DNA from 4 places in the Sporosarcina sp. FA15 genome. Region 3 is predicted to be linked to each of the others. Evidence: riboswitches for the same ligand, from Rfam matches in the RefSeq annotation. Region 3 holds a riboswitch; each other region holds the start of a gene.
What was found. A riboswitch is a leader RNA that binds a small molecule or an ion and turns the genes downstream of it on or off. The one in region 3 is predicted to bind S-adenosylmethionine.
Positions count from the first base shown of each region.

Region 1 (4,411 bases), 800 kb from region 3:
AGAAAACTCCTGGCTTTTTTGATATGAAATTCAAATTAAATTATTTTATCGTGAAAAAATATCGAGTTTTTCAATTCGTGCAACTGCTTCTTTTAAACGGTCTTCACTTTCCAATAAGCCAACACGTATATATCCTTCACCATACCTTCCAAAAGCATGGCCCGGTGCTACGGCAATGTCTGCTTTGTCTAATAGTAACTTGGTGAATGATTCGCTTGTATATCCTTCTGGTACAGGTAACCAAGCGAAGAAAGATGCAGCGGGCGCGATGACATCCCAACCGATTCGTTTACATTCGGAAATTAAGACATTCCGGCGGCTTTCGTAAAGTGAAACGAGCTCATCCACACAATCCTGGCTTCCCGATAATGCCTCTGTTGCTGCGCGCTGAATTGCTGGGAATATATCTATGAATAAATGATCCTGCAATAAGCTGATTGCTTCGATAATATCGGCATTACCGATGGCAAAACCGACCCGCCATCCCGCCATATTATACGTTTTTGACAATGTGTACATTTCAATTCCAACTTCTTTTGCACCTTCTGCTTGCAGGAAACTGACAGGTTTCGCACCGTCAAAACCGATTCCACCATAGGCAAAGTCATGCAAAATTGCAATATCATTGTCTTTTGCCAAAGCAATCGTTTCTTCGAAAAATGGAAGTGTGGCTGTTGCGCTTGTTGGGTTATTTGGATAGTTCAAATACATTAATTTTGCTTGCTTCTTTTGTTCATCGGAAAGAGCAGAGTAATCAGGTAAAAAATCGTTTTCTGCAAGTAATGGCATTAAATCGTATTTAATATTGGCTAAGCTTACACTCGATAAATAATCGGGATATCCCGGATCCGGCAATAAAAGTAATTCATCTTCGTTCATAATCGCGAGGGGTAACTCGACCAATCCAGGTTTTGTTCCAAATAGAATCGCTACCTCTGTTTTAGGATCAATATGAACATCGTATTCTCGTTTATAAAAGTCAGCAACAGCCTGTTTTAATTCGGCAGTCCCTCTGAAAGGGGAGTATCCATGTGTTGTTGGATCTTCGACTGCTTCTTGGAGTGCTTTTATAATATGTGGAGGTGTCGGTTGATCGGGATTTCCACGCCCCAAGTTAATAACGTCGCGTCCTTCAGAAAGTGCTTCTTGTACGTTTCGAACAAGTGATGCGAAAAAGTGCGGTGGTAGGTTCTTGAGTCGATTTGATAGTGCCATGTAATAACCTCTCTTCTATGTAATCCAATCTTTAGTGTAAAAGAGTAAGATAGTATAAGTTTTTCACTTGGAGCAGTATCTAGACTCCAGCGCTTGTCGGGTCTACCAAGGCGCTTGCGCTTTTCTTATTGTCTAGCTCCAGGAGCCAGCCGCTCGGAGGCCCACAGGAAGTGGGTCACCTAGCCATTGCCGCAGGACGCGGCGTACTTAGGCTAGGTTCCTTGAAAGCAATCCAGCTATGTGGCAAAGAGCGCCACGTCGTGCCTGCAAGGATGCAGGTATGCAGTCGTTGCGACAGGACGTCGCGCTCTTAGACTGCCTTCCCCTGGATCGACTTATGCCTGTCGCGTCTAGACGGCGCCTTCCGCTTTTCTTATTGTCAGTATACATGGAATGAAATGAAAATGATAATAAATTGTTATATATCAGAACATATTATGTTGACAATCTTATTGAGACATACTAATATGAAACTTATCAATCAAAATAATTACATAATGGTACTTATCAAGAGAGACTGAGGGATAGGCCCGATGACGTCCAGCAACCCCTTGCGTAATGTAAGGAAGGTGCTAACTCCTACAGAGTGAATTTCATTCTGAAAGATGAGCTGAAACCTTTTTATTTTCGGTGCTTCTTTCATATATGAGAGAAGCATTTTTATATGGTCAGACATCTGAGATTTCGTACTTCTATTTATAGAAAGAGGAGAATTGCATGATTCAAATTCAAAACGTATCAAAAGTATACAAAACAAAAGAGAGAATCGTGACTGGTGTTGATAATGTCTCACTCGACATTAACACAGGAGAAATTTTCGGAATCGTAGGTTACTCAGGTGCAGGGAAGAGTTCTCTTATCCGTTGTCTAAATTTGTTGGAAAAACCAACGAGCGGAACGATCTTAGTAGATGGATTAAATTTGATGAAGTTACGGGGGAATAATCTCCGTCAGGCACGTCTGAAAATAGGAATGATTTTTCAACACTTTTATTTAATCAGCCAAAAGACAGTATATGAAAATATAGCATTTGCTTTACGGGCAGCCAAAACGCCTGCCAATAAAATAAACGCTCGGGTAACGGACTTACTAGAAATGGTTGGCCTCTCGGATAAACGGGATGTTTATCCTGCGCAGCTGAGTGGTGGCCAGAAGCAGCGGGTAGGTATTGCCCGAGCACTAGCGAATAATCCTTCAGTGTTACTGTGTGATGAAGCAACATCTGCATTAGATCCAAATACGACGCTATCTATTTTAAGGCTGTTGAAGAAAATAAATAAAGAATTACAGATTACAATCGTTCTAATAACACACGAGATGAATGTCGTGAAAGAAATTTGTGATCGCATGGCAATTATGCAAGATGGAAAAGTGATTGAAGAAGGACAAGTATATGATATATTTTCAGATCCTCAAGAAGAATTGACGAAAGAATTTATTAGTAGTGTTGTGTCATTTGATGTGCCGTCAATAATTTTGAGCAAGTGCACGGGCAAACTGGTCAAAGTCATGTTTAAAGGTGATGTCGCAGGCGATGGAATTATCTCAGATACTGTGCAGCAATTTACTATACAAGGTAATTTCCTACACGGCTCCATTGAATATATTCAAGAAAGGCCACTCGGTACTTTCCTGATGGAACTAAAAGGCGAGGATGACGAAATAGAAAAGGCAATTGCCTATATGTCATCACGAGCTGCTCAAGTGGAGGTAATTGACAATGGGAATTGATTTACAACACGTTATAGAGTTAATGCCTGATATTACAAAAGCATTTGGGGAAACACTTTATATGATAAGTATTTCTCTCGTTATCGCACTTGTTATTGGGCTTCCGCTAGGGATTTTGCTGTTCACTACCGATAAAGGCTTATTTTTAGAAAATCGGGCATTGAACTCAGTTATTGGCTTTATCGTCAATATGGTCCGTTCTGTGCCGTTTATTATTTTACTCGTCGCGTTAATCCCTTTAACGATTTTAATAGTAGGTACTCCGATTGGCCCTGGGGCTGCTAGTGTTTCATTATCTGCGGCAGCAATCCCTTTTTTCGCAAGAATTGTGGAGACTTCACTAAGAGAGATTGATAAAGGTGTTATCGAAGCTGCAATCGCTGTTGGTGCAACTCCGTGGATGATTATCAAAGATGTACTATTGCCTGAAGCAAAAACAAGTATTATTCAAGGCGTGACACTTACAGTAATTAGTTTAGTCGCCTATTCAGCAATGGCTGGTGTTGTTGGTGGTGGCGGAATCGGGGATTTAGCAATTCGATTCGGCTACTATCGTTACGACAATACAATAATGGTAGTGACCGTGGTGATATTAATACTATTTGTACAAGTAATTCAGTTTGCAGGAGATCGGATTTCAAAAGTAATTGATAAACGATGATGGGGAGAGAGAAAATTATGAAAAAGTTTCTATTAGTTGTATTAGTACTTGTAGTTGGAACCGCACTAGCTGCTTGTGGTGGCAAAGAAAAAGCTTCGGATGACAAATCTGTGAAAATTGGTGCAACCGCTGGACCATATAGTGATATGTTGAAAAAGGCGATTATTCCTGGACTTGAAGAAAAGGGATATAAAGTTGAACTAATTGAGTTTAGTGATTATATTCAGCCGAACAATGCACTGGCAAGTGGCGATATTGATGCAAACCTGTTCCAAAACACGACTTATTTAGAAAATGTCGTTAAAGAAACGGAAGCTGAATTATCACCACTTATTATCGTACCAACAGCTCCAATGGGCATTTATTCGAATAAATTCAAGACAATTGAAGCTATTGAGGATGGAGCAAAAGTTACCATTCCAAACGATCCTGTTAATGGAGCCCGCGCCCTTTTAGTGTTACAGGATGAAGGTCTAATTGAATTAGATCCAAATGCAGAAGTGCTAAAAGTATCTGAAAAAGATGTAACAATGAATAAGAAGAACTTGGTGTTTCAGCCAATCGAAGCGGGTCAGCTTCCACGTTCAGTTGACGGTACTGATTTAGCGGCAGTTCCTGGAAACTTTGCCTTGGCTGCAAGTATGAATTTATTAGATGCGCTAGCACTAGAGGACATGCTTGATATATACAGAAACGTAGTTGCTGTAAAAACGGAAAACATTGATAAGCAATTTGCTAAAGATATTATTGAAATAGTAGAATCAGCAGAATTTGAAAAAGTAATTGATTCAGATTTTGAAGGCT
Region 1 is NZ_CP188818.1:326,328-330,738, forward strand. It holds gene ACP8HG_RS01670 (pyridoxal phosphate-dependent aminotransferase) at 46-1,215, opposite strand; SAM riboswitch class I at 1,717-1,827, shown strand; gene ACP8HG_RS01675 (methionine ABC transporter ATP-binding protein) at 1,933-2,946, shown strand; gene ACP8HG_RS01680 (methionine ABC transporter permease) at 2,936-3,607, shown strand; gene ACP8HG_RS01685 (MetQ/NlpA family ABC transporter substrate-binding protein) at 3,625-4,411, shown strand, end outside.
Region 1: linked by a shared signal. The riboswitch ahead of ACP8HG_RS01675 (methionine ABC transporter ATP-binding protein) and the one ahead of ACP8HG_RS19765 (MFS transporter) in region 3 are both predicted to bind S-adenosylmethionine.

Region 2 (4,411 bases), 400 kb from region 3:
GTACTGCTAATACTATTCCCCCTAAAAGCTTTTTCATGATTTTTTCTCCCCTTTTTCTATGTTTTATATAATTTACAGGCTAGGCCTGATATTACTGTACTAACTATTATCTCTTGTCGAATTTCCTCACCGCAAAATCCCCGATGAATTGAATGATGAAAACGATAATTAAAATAAGGATTGTTGCAGCAAGTGTAACGTCTTCCCGGCTACGCTGGAATCCATCTAAGTATGCAAGAGTCCCAAGTCCACCTGCTCCGATAATCCCAGCCATAGCAGTGTACCCGACGAGTGCAATCGCTGTTACAGTAATTCCTGAAATAAGTGCAGGCATCGATTCCGGTATAAGAACTTTAAAAATAATCGTTCTCGTTTTCGCTCCCATTGACTTCGAAGCTTCAATTACACCTTTATCAATTTCCTGTAATGCAATCAACACCATTCTTGCATAAAACGGAGCCGCTCCAATAATAAGTGCCGGCATCGCTGCATCCGGTCCGCGGATTGTACCAAGAAGAAATTTCGTAAACGGAATAAGTAAAATGATTAATATGATAAACGGAATGGATCTAAAAATATTGACGAATGCTCCTGATATAATATTGACCAACTTATTCGACCAAAGTTGACCGGGACTAGATAGGAAGAGTAAAATTCCAAGTCCTAACCCAATAACTAAAGTGAACAATGTAGAAACCGCAGTCATATAGAGTGTTTCCACTGTTGCTTCCCACATTTTAGTCCAGTCGACATTCGGAAAAAGGTTTTCAATCATTACCGATCACCTCCGTCTGAACATCATTTTCATTGAGGTATTGAATTGCTTCCTCAATGATTGAGGAATCTCCAAGCAACTGAAGTATCAGTGTGCCGTATGCCCCGCCATGTGTATGGGATATGTTTCCCTGCACGATATTCACATCGACAGTGAATTTCCGAATAAGACTTGCGAGGACAGGTTGTTCTGTCCGCTCCCCTACAAATACAAGCTTGATAAGCGTGCCGGCAGGAAATTCTTCCTTAATATGCGCCATTGCCTGCTTCGCCTCCACGGGTTCCGTCACTTGAGAGACAAACCGCTTTGTGATCGGTTCCTTCGGTGATTGGAACACATCCAGGACATCTCCCAACTCAACAACTTTCCCTGCCTCCATAACTGCAACTCTGTGGCAAATTTTCCGGATAACGTGCATTTCATGTGTGATAAGCACAATTGTCAGTCCAAGTCGTTCATTAATTCCTGTTAGAAGGTCTAGTATTGAATCCGTTGTTTCTGGATCAAGGGCTGAAGTCGCTTCGTCACAAAGAAGGACTTCAGGGTCGTTTGCAAGCGCACGAGCAATCCCTACGCGCTGTTTCTGACCTCCAGACAATTCGGATGGATATGCATTTTCGCGACCAGCCAAACCAACTAATTCAATCAGTTCCGCCACTTTCTTATCACGCTCGGCTTTTCGTACACCCGCGATTTCAAGAGGGAAAGCGATATTCTCCTTCACTGTTCTAGACCACAGTAAGTTAAAGTGTTGGAAAATCATACTCACTTTTTGTCGTGCTTCCCTTAGCTCTTTCCCTTTAATTGCTGATATTTCTAGACTTCCTATTTTAACGCTACCTGACGTTGGCATTTCAAGACCGTTCAGTAGTCGAATCAACGTACTTTTTCCTGCCCCACTATAGCCGATGACTCCAAAAATCTCACCGTCAGTAATTTCAAGCGATACATTTTCGACTGCTGAAATACTGCCTGGCCCTTCACCGTATCGTTTATTTATATCCGTTAAATAAATCATTTTTTTCACCTCAGAAAAATTGTTTTGTTACTAATTTGGTCTAGCTTCAGGCGCCACCCCCTCGGGTCACAAGGCAGTTCGCTGTGGTGGCTTAGGTACGCCCCCTTCGCAATCTGACTTGTGCCTGTCGGGGCTGAGCGGCGCCTTCCGCTTTTCAATACAAAAAAGCCTTCCTGCAGACGGGCAGAAAGGCTTGACGTTATCGAAAATAAACGTTGTCCAATCTCTCATCTTTCAAAGCGTATGCTTTGTGTGACTTGGCACCATTTCACTTACGTGACGGTTGCCGGGCTTCGCAGGGCACTATCCCTCCACCTCTCTTAATAAGAGTGACCTATTCAATTGAATGTTAAGACGAAGTATATCAAAGTTCCATATCTATTGTCAATCTATTTCTTCAAGTAGATACGGTACTGATTGAAATGCATAAATTTTATGGGTTAAAACGCCATCCTTTTGTATAAGAAGGCAAGGAACGCTTTCGATTTCATAGTCAATTGCAATATTTTGTACGTAATTCAAATCTGCTTTCCCGATTGGTATTCCCGGTCTCATGACGGTAATAACTTCCATCATTTTAGATGCGACTGCACAAGTTCCACACATTGGTGTATATAAATAAAACGCTGCCACTGAAGACTCTTTCAAAGCCATCTCCCATTGTTCGCGTGTCCAAGTTTCCATTAATTCTACATCCTTTAAATTAGAAATTCCGGTCTGATTTTAAAATCCGCACCTTGTAGTATTGTAGCCAACACTTTGTATGGGGTCGTCTCCACTTCCCGATAAACCTTTTCTGTGTACAAATGGATTGCTGCCGGGAACTCTCTTTTGAATAAAACACGGGTCTTTTCTCCATCTTCATCCGCATCAACGAAGACAAATAGTTCATGTTCTTCGTAAGGTGCAAGCAATTCTTCAAGCCGATAAGGACTTACTGTGCCGTTCGTACAAATAATTTCGACAGGCTCAACAAGTATTCGTGCCAAACGTTTCTTATCCGAACCGCCCTCGACGATAATTACTCTTTCATCCGACACAAGAAGCCCCTCCTTCGCTCTTTTTTATATAAAGATGCAAAAAACGCCGAAAAAGTACCGGCGCCTTGTCTTAGTTATTCTCCGACAGTCATTTTTTCATACGCTTCAGCTGACATAAGTTCATCCAGTTCAGAAACATTTGAAGGTTCAACAACGATCATCCATGCATTTTCATACGGTGATTCATTGACAAATTCAGGGCTGTCTTCAAGTCCTTCATTCACTTCAATTACTTTTCCGCTGATTGGTGCATAAAGTTCTGATACTGTCTTAACAGATTCAACGCTTCCGAAAGGCTCGTCCGCTTTGATGTCATCTCCGACAGATGGAAGTTCAACGAATACGATATCGCCTAGTTCAGATTGTGCAAAGTGAGTAATACCGATGCGGTAGTTACCACCTTCGTCTTTTACCCATTCATGCTCTTCAGAATAACGCAGATCTTTTGGTGTGCTCATTCCGTATCCCTCCAAATAAATAGTTTCATTCTCTTCAATTCTGTCATATTTCTCGAATAAAGACAAGATAGGAAATCAGTTAGTCCATACTTTGTCGAACTCTTCTTCCTTGAATCCGACAGTCACCTTACCATCACCGAAGACAATTGGTCTCTTAATCAACATACCGTCAGATGACAGCAAGCTAATTTTCTCTTCATCTGTCATTGTGAGCAATTTGTCTTTCAAGTTTAGCTCTCTATATTTCGTCCCACTAACGTTGAAAAACTTTTTCAACTCCAAATCCGATGCCGCAATCATTTTGCCAAGTTCTTCTACTGAAGGAGGAGCTTCCGCTATGTTCACTTCCTGAAAGTCCAAGTTGTTCGTCTCAAGCCATTTTTTTGCTTTCCTGCATGTCCCGCACTTTGGATAACCGTAATAAACTAATCCCATACCGCAACGCCTCCATTTTCGCCATTATAACAGAAAAAACACCTTGGCGCCTATTGGTACCTGGACGTCAAAGTGAGATCGGTAATTTTACTTCATTAAACAATCAAGTCTCTCGATTAATTATTGACTTGCATAATACGATAGCGAGCAGGGCTTGAAAACCGCTATAACCCTTTACTATTTTCGGCCCGCTTTCGGCGAATTAATTACGATATTATTACCGTGGGGCAGGTGCTTTGAAAGAATAGAAAAGATGACTTTCTATAGAGATTGTAAGTGCCCGAAGATGCAATTTCGGGCACTCTCGTACGTTGTACATTTCGTTCTTTGCTTACTTTTGCAAAGATTATGTGATGTCTTATAGGAAATTGACACTTCCTTAAAATAAATATGGAGATACTATAGAGAAGGATTGAGCGGTCAAAATTATATCTTTGACCGCTTATCTTTAGGTGAGAAGCTAGCCATTCTTTCGTCCAAAAAAGCTTCGGCACTTCTTGTATCAATGTCTTTCGAGAGCGGCAAATGAACAAAAACCATGCGATTACCGAAAGAATAAGTAGGGATGCGACAGAGTCGCATCCCTACTTATCAATACATCTCGATAATGGTATTGAAATTGTTCAATTCAAAGCGATACAAAAACAACTACACGTAACGCCCAGTGTGTGATCAAGGTAATTTT
Region 2 is NZ_CP188818.1:4,553,564-4,557,974, reverse strand. It holds gene ACP8HG_RS21820 (MetQ/NlpA family ABC transporter substrate-binding protein) at 1-37, opposite strand, end outside; gene ACP8HG_RS21815 (methionine ABC transporter permease) at 107-775, opposite strand; gene ACP8HG_RS21810 (methionine ABC transporter ATP-binding protein) at 768-1,793, opposite strand; SAM riboswitch class I at 2,018-2,123, opposite strand; gene ACP8HG_RS21805 (thioredoxin family protein) at 2,178-2,477, opposite strand; gene ACP8HG_RS21800 (toprim domain-containing protein) at 2,492-2,833, opposite strand; gene gcvH (glycine cleavage system protein GcvH) at 2,908-3,291, opposite strand; gene ACP8HG_RS21790 (arsenate reductase family protein) at 3,367-3,726, opposite strand.
Region 2: linked by a shared signal. The riboswitch ahead of ACP8HG_RS21810 (methionine ABC transporter ATP-binding protein) and the one ahead of ACP8HG_RS19765 (MFS transporter) in region 3 are both predicted to bind S-adenosylmethionine.

Region 3 (4,411 bases):
TAATCGTCAATTATTTGAAAGATGAACCACTTGTTACGGACGTTCTCTATCCAGGAAAAGGTGGAATGCTATCATTTCGACTGAACGATAGTGAATCGGTCGGGCCATTCCTTGAAAATCTGCAGCTCATTACATTTGCGGAAAGTCTAGGCGGAGTGGAAAGTTTCATTACTTATCCAGCAACGCAAACCCATGCCGATATTCCTCGTGAAGAACGAATACGACGTGGCGTCTGCGACCGACTTTTACGTTTCTCTGTCGGAGTCGAGGAGGCTGACGATTTGATCGCAGATTTGAAGCAAGTGTTTGCAACTTTGAATAGCGGGGTGCTACAACGATGAGTTTGAATAAAGAACGGTTGGAAACGACTATTATCCATGCTTCGACACGCGGGGATTACGAACAAAAAACAGGTGCTGTCAACGTTCCTATCTACTTATCTTCAACGTTCCATCAGGAAAGCTTCGATGCATTTGGACCGTATGATTATAGCCGTTCGGGCAATCCAACGAGGGATGCGTTGGAAAAAACGATTGCCTCACTAGAAGGCGGTTCGCGCGGATTGGCCTTCGCTTCCGGAATGGCTGCCATCTCGGCTACATTTATGCTCCTTTCTTCGGGTGACCATATCGTGGTTACCGAAGATGTCTACGGCGGCACATACCGATTCGTAACCGAGGTATTACCGAAATTCGGTATCGACCATACATTTGTAGATCTAGTGAATGTAGATGAAACCGCACGTGCAATCCGTCCAAATACAAAAGTAATCTATATTGAAACACCATCCAACCCGCGTTTGGGCATTACAGATATTGAAGCGATTGTTGAACTTGCAAAATTGAATGACTGTCTGACGTTTCTCGACAACACATTCATGTCGCCACTTTACCAGCGTCCACTAGATCTTGGAGTTGATATCGTTGTTCATAGTGCTACCAAGTTTTTATCGGGGCATAGCGATATCATTGCTGGGCTAGCGGTTACAAAGGGGGAAGAACTTGGCAATCGATTGGCCTTCATTCAAAATTCTTTCGGCTCTATTCTAGGCGCACAAGATTCTTACGCGCTAATCCAAGGAATTAAAACGCTAGGTGCCCGTTTAACACAGTCATCCGAATCGGCGAGTAAAATAGCCTCGTACTTGAACGACCACCCGTTAGTAGAAGAGGTGTTTTATCCAGGGTTAGCAAGTCATCCAGGACACGCAATCCACTCGAAACAATCGACAAGTCCAGGCGCTGTCTTATCTTTCCGTTTGCCAAACAGAGATGCAGCAAAGGCCTTTGTTGAAAACGTTCGGATACCCGTTTTCGCAGTAAGTCTAGGCGGAGTTGAATCAATTCTCTCCTATCCTGCAACGATGTCCCATGCCGCCATGCCTAAAGAACAACGGGAGAAACGTGGTATTACCGATGGTCTGCTACGTTTTTCTGTTGGACTCGAGCATGTCGATGACTTGATTGCCGATTTTGATCAAGCCTTGATTAAAACAAGTGAAAAAGTTGCCATACCTAATTAAGTACCATTAAAGAAAACATTATTATATTGGAAAGAAGGAATTTAAATTGACAAAACCTATAGCCGAACAAACTTTGACGAAAGCACCATTTAAAGCAGATCACGTCGGGAGCTTTTTAAGACCAGAACGCCTAAAGCAGGCGCGTTTGCAAAGAGAAACCGGTGATATCACTGCCGAGGAATTACGCACAATCGAAGACGAAGAAATTACAAAGCTCGTCGAAAAGCAAAAAGAAGCTGGACTTAATTCTGTGACGGACGGAGAATTCCGCCGTAAATGGTGGCATTTTGACTTCCTTTCTGGCTTTGACGGCGTTGAGTTTTTCGAAACAGATAAAGGACTCCAATTCAATGGTGTTGTAACGAAAGCACACGGCATTAGAGTGACAGGAAAAATTGGGTTTAGCGACCATTACATGATTGAACACTTCAAGTTCCTGAAAAGTATCGCAGGTGATGCAGTCGCAAAATTCACGATTCCAAGCCCGAATATGCTGATTCACAGAGCGACATTCGAAGAAGGCATCTATGCAAATGACGAAGAGTTATTTGATGACTTGGTTACAGCCTATCAAGACGTAATTCAAGCACTGTACGATGAGGGATGTCGTTATCTTCAAATCGATGACACGTCTTGGGCTTCCTTCTTATCGGAAGAAGGAAGGGAAACATTGAAAGCGAAGGGGCAAAATCCTGACAAACTTGTACAACTATCGGCACGTGCCATCAATGAATCCATCGCGAAAAGGCCTGCCGACTTGCTCGTGACGATGCATATTTGCCGCGGCAACTTCAAATCGACCTATTTTTCTAGTGGTGGCTACGAGGATGTATCCGAAACAATTTTCGGCGGATTAGATGTTGACGGTCTTTTCCTTGAGTTTGACGACGAACGCTCCGGCAGTTTTGAACCGTTGCGCCATGTCAATCGCCCTGACCTTTTCGTCGTATTAGGCTTGATCACCTCTAAATTCGGCGAATTAGAGGCCCCTGAACTGCTTAAAGCAAGAATAGCAGAGGCCACAAAGTATGTTCCTTTAGATCAACTATGCTTAAGCCCACAATGCGGCTTCGCATCAACAGAAGAAGGTAATCAGTTAACTGAAGAACAACAATGGGAAAAAGTTCGTCATGTTGTAACTATCGCGCAAGACGTTTGGCAGTAACCTTTACAAATTAAATAGGCTAATAAAACTCTTATGAAGAGCGGTGGAGGGGCTGGCCCTATGAAACCCGGCAACCATTCAACAATCATGTTGATAAGGTGCTAATTCCTGCAAAGCACTATGCTTTGGAAAATGAGAGGGTATTTTCTCTCGAATGCCTCTCTACTAACACAGTGGAGGGGCATTTTGTTTTATTAACAATAGAATTGGATGTGTGAGGAATGAAAAAGGAAGGCTTGCAAAGGTATCATACGATTTGGGGCTTGTTATTTTTAGGTTGGTTTGTTTCTTACGTTGACCGGGTTGCAACTGGGCCGATCATTACATATATGATTGAAAATGAAGTTTCTTTTTTTGCAGACGTGGCAAACCCCCATGGAATTGGCGGATTGATTGGTAGTTTATTTTTTGCCGGTTTTATGTTAATGCAATTTCCTGGTGGCTACTTTGGGGACAGGTTTGGCTATCGTGCTATTATCATTTTAAGTATTGTTTGGGCTGGAATCGCCACTTTATTAACGGGTTTGGTGGGAGGCCTTGTTGCATTTATTCTTTTCCGAATCCTACTCGGGCTAGGCGAAGGCGTTTTTTATTCGAATGACCGCTCTTATATTGCCTATCATACACCTCCTGAAAAAGTTGGATTAGGAATGGGCGTGGCGCTTACCGGATTATCTGTTGGTCTGACAGCGGGCACACTTGGCGTCCCTTATCTTATTACAGTCGCAGAACCATTTATGGGTGAAGGGGCTTGGCGCTTTCCTTTTTTCGTGACCGGAACAATTACACTCATTATTGCACTCCTACTATTTAAATATATGAAGCCCAAAAACGATTCAAGTGCTTCTGTAGATTTAACTTCACCTGGTATTAAAGCACAGTTTGGCAAAGGGCTATTGTACATGTCCATGTACTCCGCCGTTTTTCTTGTCATAGTGATGGGCATCTATTACTTTTCCGTCAAACTAGGTCTATCCTCTATCGCGATTGCGGTCATTCTTGTTGCACTTTGTCCGCTCTTAATACTTTATTTATACACAACGAAGAAGTCTGAAATAAAACCGTTAATAGCGAATAAGAATCTTTTCTTATTGTACTTGTTCTTTATCCCTATCATGTGGCATCTATGGTTTTACGGATTTTGGTCCGTCTCTATCGTCAAAGATTTCGGTGGCGGTGCGTTAATGGCTGCCGCTTTGATTGCATCGTTTAATGGTTTGGCCGGAATCATTGGTTTTCCTCTTGGCGGCAAAATTTCTGACATAGTGGCCAATCGTCCAAATGGGCGACGTAACGTCCTTGCTGTACTAACCGCTGTACTGACTGTAACTATTTTTATATTTGCAGTCTATGTCATGATGGGCAATAACAACCCCATCGTTATGTCTGTCATTTTGTTTGTCTCCGGATTATTCTTTTTTGCATTGCAACCGGTGGCACATGCTCTGGCTTCCGATTTGACGCCTGAAAAAAGCAGAGGATCCATGTTTGGAATGCTCAATTTGATTGGAGAAATCGGAGCAGTTCTCTCACCTGTCGTCTCCGGTGTGATTCGAGATAACACCGGCAGCTGGGGCTTGCCACTTCTACTCGATGGTGCATTAATGGCGGTGGGCCTAGTTCTAGTGCTAGCCATCTCCAGTAAGGCGGTCCGCAAGAACGTTGTATCCTTGGCTTGAGAAAAGCGCAAGATACCCTTTAAGATGCAACAGGCATAATTCAAT
Region 3 is NZ_CP188818.1:4,153,176-4,157,586, reverse strand. It holds gene ACP8HG_RS19780 (methionine biosynthesis PLP-dependent protein) at 1-341, shown strand, start outside; gene metC (cystathionine beta-lyase) at 338-1,522, shown strand; gene ACP8HG_RS19770 (5-methyltetrahydropteroyltriglutamate--homocysteine S-methyltransferase) at 1,569-2,687, shown strand; SAM riboswitch class I at 2,716-2,826, shown strand; gene ACP8HG_RS19765 (MFS transporter) at 2,909-4,366, shown strand.

Region 4 (4,411 bases), 480 kb from region 3:
CTCCAGATAGTAGCGTAAGGTTGGTTCAGCAGTCCGCTTTAAAGATCTATCCATCGCATACCGGAGACACTTGTGTACAGACCATTAACATCGAACTCGGAGAAGGGGCACGCCTTGAATGGATGCCAGAAGTAATTATTCCTTTTGTAGATGCAAAATTCCGAGGTGACACGACACTTCGAATCGCACGCGATGCAACCATATTATGGGGTGAAATCGTTGCCCCAGGACGTGAAAAGCGCGGTGAGATATTTGACTACCAATCGTTCAATACGAATTTCAAAATTTTTGTCGAGGATGAATTAATTGCTTTTGACTCTCTGCATTTCTCACCAAAAGAAACGGCACTTGGTGATATCGGTGTACTGGAAACTGCAATGTATATCGGTTCAATCTGGCTCGTATCGCCGAAAGCCGCAGATGTCGACGTCCGCGCAATACAAGAAACATTGCGGGTTGAAGAAGGTTTAAAAGCTGGTATGACAAGGCTTGAAGGAAATGCAATCCATTGCAGATGGCTTGCCGTTGATCAGTGGACGATGCAGGAAGAGATGAAGCGTGTATACGCGTTGTTGGCAGAAATAGTTTAAGAGGACACTCCAATGAGGGGTGTCCTCTTTGGGTTTGATGTTTTACATCACTTCGATACCCTTTTTTTATTCCATTTTTTTATTAAAAAATCCATCAACCAGGTATAGAGAAACATCGAACCGACTAGGACAACAGCGATGTAAATGTATTGCAAGAAAACTGGAATGTTATACTTCTTTATGAAATCCCCTGAATAAAGCATGATGAAAACCAGCGCTATAAGAAGTACAATCATACCTATCGCATAAATAACCATAGTACTTAGAGGCGTTGTCCGAAGTGTCTTACGGATGGAATCCCTAGATTTTAAAGCTCTTATAAGTAGATATAAAAATAATACGAGTGATAGATAGTCATTTGCTACAAACAATAAAATAAGTCCAAGTAATATAATCGACCAGGTGATTTTTTCATAGTATTTATCAATAAATTTCAGCATTAATCTTCCCCCAGTATGTGTATACTATATATACGGAATGATTGATGGAAAAGTTTCCTTTTATCACAAATTGAATATGTTCTACTACAAAGGAGTTTGTCGTATGCAAGAAAAAAGACCAATGGGCCAATCACGAACAATCCAGACGAAGCTAGTACTGCCGCCAGATACCAATCATCTGCAGACAATTTTCGGCGGAAAAGTTCTCGCGTATATAGATGAAATCGCTGATATCACGGCAATGAAACATTCAAAAACAGCGGTTGTAACTGCTTCAATCGATTCAGTCGATTTTGTATCGTCGGCGCGTGTTGGAGATGTACTTGAACTTGAGGCAATTGTCACGTCAACAGGCCGTACATCGATGGAAGTGTTTGTATCGGTCCATTCAATGAACCTGCTTACGGGCGAAACAAAACTAACAACCGAATCCTTCCTAACGATGGTTGCCATGGATGAAAATAACAAGCCTACTCCTGTGCCGGGCATTTATCCGGAAACAGAGGCTGAAAAGAGTCTATTTGAAACAGGCCCCGCACGCCGTGAACATCGGAAATTGCGGAGTGAGATGAAACATTAAATAATTTGTTATGGAAAAGCCCACGCAAGTTGTGGGTTTTTTTCCGTTGTGCCGCGTATCATTTCAAAGCCATTTCTACTTTTCACATAAAATGTTTCATTGTAAAAACTAGTATAATCTAAATAATTAATGTTTTGTGTATTGACAATCTATTCGGAAGACTGTATTGTACTAATTAACAACTAAATACGTAACTTTCTTATCCAGAGAGGTGTAGGGACTGGCCCGATGATACCTCAGCAACAGACTTGTAAAAGTACTGTGCTAATTCCAGAAGCGTAAGTGTAATGCTTACTGCTTGGAGATGAGAAGAGCAAATAGCGAATTCGCCAAAACCTCTTCTTGAAATTTAGAAGAGGTTTTTTGTTTCGTCTAGGCTCCGGGCGCCAGATGCTTGGGTCATAAGTTAAAGCTGCTCTGCGGCAAAGAACGCCGCTACGCATCTTCATCTTATGCCTGACGCATCTAAGCGGGCGCCCTTCGCTTTTGTTACTTCTGGAGACTAAAGTTACCTTCAAAAAATGAAGGGAGAATTATTGTGTCAAATGAATTAATCAATGCAATTGCTTTATTAAAAAAGAAAGAATGGGTTGATTTAACACATACTTTCGGGCCTGACTCACCCCGTTTTTCAGCATTTGATGCAGCAGAGTTTACAACATTATTTGATCACGATGATGGATTTTTCGCACAGAGCTTTAAATTTGCGGGACAGTACGGCACACATATTGATGCACCAATTCACTTCGTTCGTGATACAAGATACTTGGATGAATTGGGTTTGAAAGAATTGGTATTACCGCTGGTGGTCATCGATAAATCGAAAGAATCTGATGCAAACCATGATTTTACATTAACTGTTGAAGATATTCTGAAGTTTGAAGCTCAGCACGGGCAAATTGAGGCAGGTACATTTGTGGCATTACGCACAGATTGTGGCAAACGCTGGCCGGATAATGAGGCATTTTGCAATAAAGATGCCGATGGGAATAACCGTATACCGGGTTGGGGCCTTGCTGCTTTGAAGTTTTTATTTGATGAAAGAAAAGTAAAGGCTGTCGGTCATGAAACTTTCGATACGGATTCAGCCATTGATTTTCAAAAGAACCAAGCTCTGTTAGGTGAATATTATGTTCTTGAACAAGATACCTACCAAATTGAGCTATTAACAAACCTAGATAAAGTGCCCTCAAAAGGCGCGGTCATTTTTAACATCGTTCCGAAGCCAGAAAAAGCATCGGGATTCCCAGTCCGCTCATTCGCGATCCTGCCGTAAGAAAAGAAAAAGGGCCCGCTCATTCGCGCTCCCGCCGTAAGAAAAGAAAAAAGGTCCGCTCATTCGCGTAATAGCCATAAGAAAAAAAGAGGATTTGCTCATTTGCACTCCTGACCTAATAAAACCGTAATTTACTTCTAAAAAAGAAAGAAGGAATATACCATGACAAATCAATCGACAACACTAACGAAAGCACCATTCAGAGCGGATCACGTTGGAAGTTTACTACGACCAGATAATTTGCATAAAGCGCGCAAAGACTTCAAAGAAGGCATAGTTACTGCACAACAATTACGAGAAGTAGAAACACAGGAAATTAAACGGGTGGTTGATAAGCAAATCGAAGTTGGCTTGGAACTTGTAACAGACGGTGAATTTAGACGTACGTGGTGGCATTTAGACTTCTTGGAGCATTTGAACGGAATTGAAGGGTATGTGCCAGAGACTGGCTACGTATTTGATGGTATTGAAACAGAACGATATAACGTTCGAAACACAGGCAAGATTTCGTTTGACCCTAATCATCCATTCATTCAAGACTTTGTTGAGTTTAATGAAATCGTAGGCGGCCGTGCCGTTGCGAAACAAACGATTCCAAGTCCGAATCAGCTCTTTAATATCGGAATTCGTGATGAAACGATTTACCCTGACATTGAAGAATTTGCCAAAGATGTTATTCAAGCATACAAAGATGCTTTGAAAGCATTTTACGAAGCTGGTGTACGCTACTTGCAGTTGGATGATGTCTATATTGCGGGGCTTTCTGCGCCGAATATCCCGTTTAACGACGGAGCCTATTCAAGAGAACAACTAATCGACTTGGCACTACGCGTCATTAATGGCGTTTTGGAAGACAAACCTGAAGATCTTTTCGTAACAACACACCTATGTCGTGGAAATTACCAATCGACGTGGGCGTTTGAGGGAAGCTACGCACTGATTGCACCCACACTTCTTGCAAAAGAAAAAGTGGATGGCTTCTTCCTTGAATATGATGACGAGCGTTCAGGAGACTTTAAACCGTTGGATCATGTGCCAAACGGCGGAGCGAAGGTTGTCCTTGGTGTTGTTACTTCGAAAAATGGAGAAATGGAAGACAAGGATGCGGTCATTGCGCGTATTCAAGAAGCCGCACAATACGTGCCACTTGAACAACTATGCTTAAGTCCGCAATGCGGATTCGCTTCAACGCATCACGGCAATAAGCTAACAGAAGAGCAACAATGGGAAAAGTTGAAATTCATTGTGGACGTGGCAAAGGAAGTTTGGGGTTAAACTGATAAACCGGAACAAGGCTCATATGCTTTGTTCCGGTTTATTTCTTATTCCACTGAAAATGGCACAGCAACGGATAATTCGTGCATTGGCGCGCCTGTTGAAATAAATGTTTTCACAAGACGGTATTCACCTGGAATCAGTGTCACGCCGAGCGCGTCGACCGAAAAGGTCTGCCGTGCTTCGCTGCCGGCTGACAACACATTTCCAAAGTCTTTAAAGGACGGGTTCTTTAAGAATACGGCATCTG
Region 4 is NZ_CP188818.1:3,670,345-3,674,755, forward strand. It holds gene ACP8HG_RS17295 (urease accessory protein UreD) at 1-590, shown strand, start outside; gene ACP8HG_RS17300 (hypothetical protein) at 638-1,030, opposite strand; gene ACP8HG_RS17305 (acyl-CoA thioesterase) at 1,134-1,610, shown strand; SAM riboswitch class I at 1,807-1,921, shown strand; gene ACP8HG_RS17310 (cyclase family protein) at 2,149-2,886, shown strand; gene ACP8HG_RS17315 (5-methyltetrahydropteroyltriglutamate--homocysteine S-methyltransferase) at 3,049-4,161, shown strand; gene ACP8HG_RS17320 (immunoglobulin-like domain-containing protein) at 4,209-4,411, opposite strand, start outside.
Region 4: linked by a shared signal. The riboswitch ahead of ACP8HG_RS17310 (cyclase family protein) and the one ahead of ACP8HG_RS19765 (MFS transporter) in region 3 are both predicted to bind S-adenosylmethionine.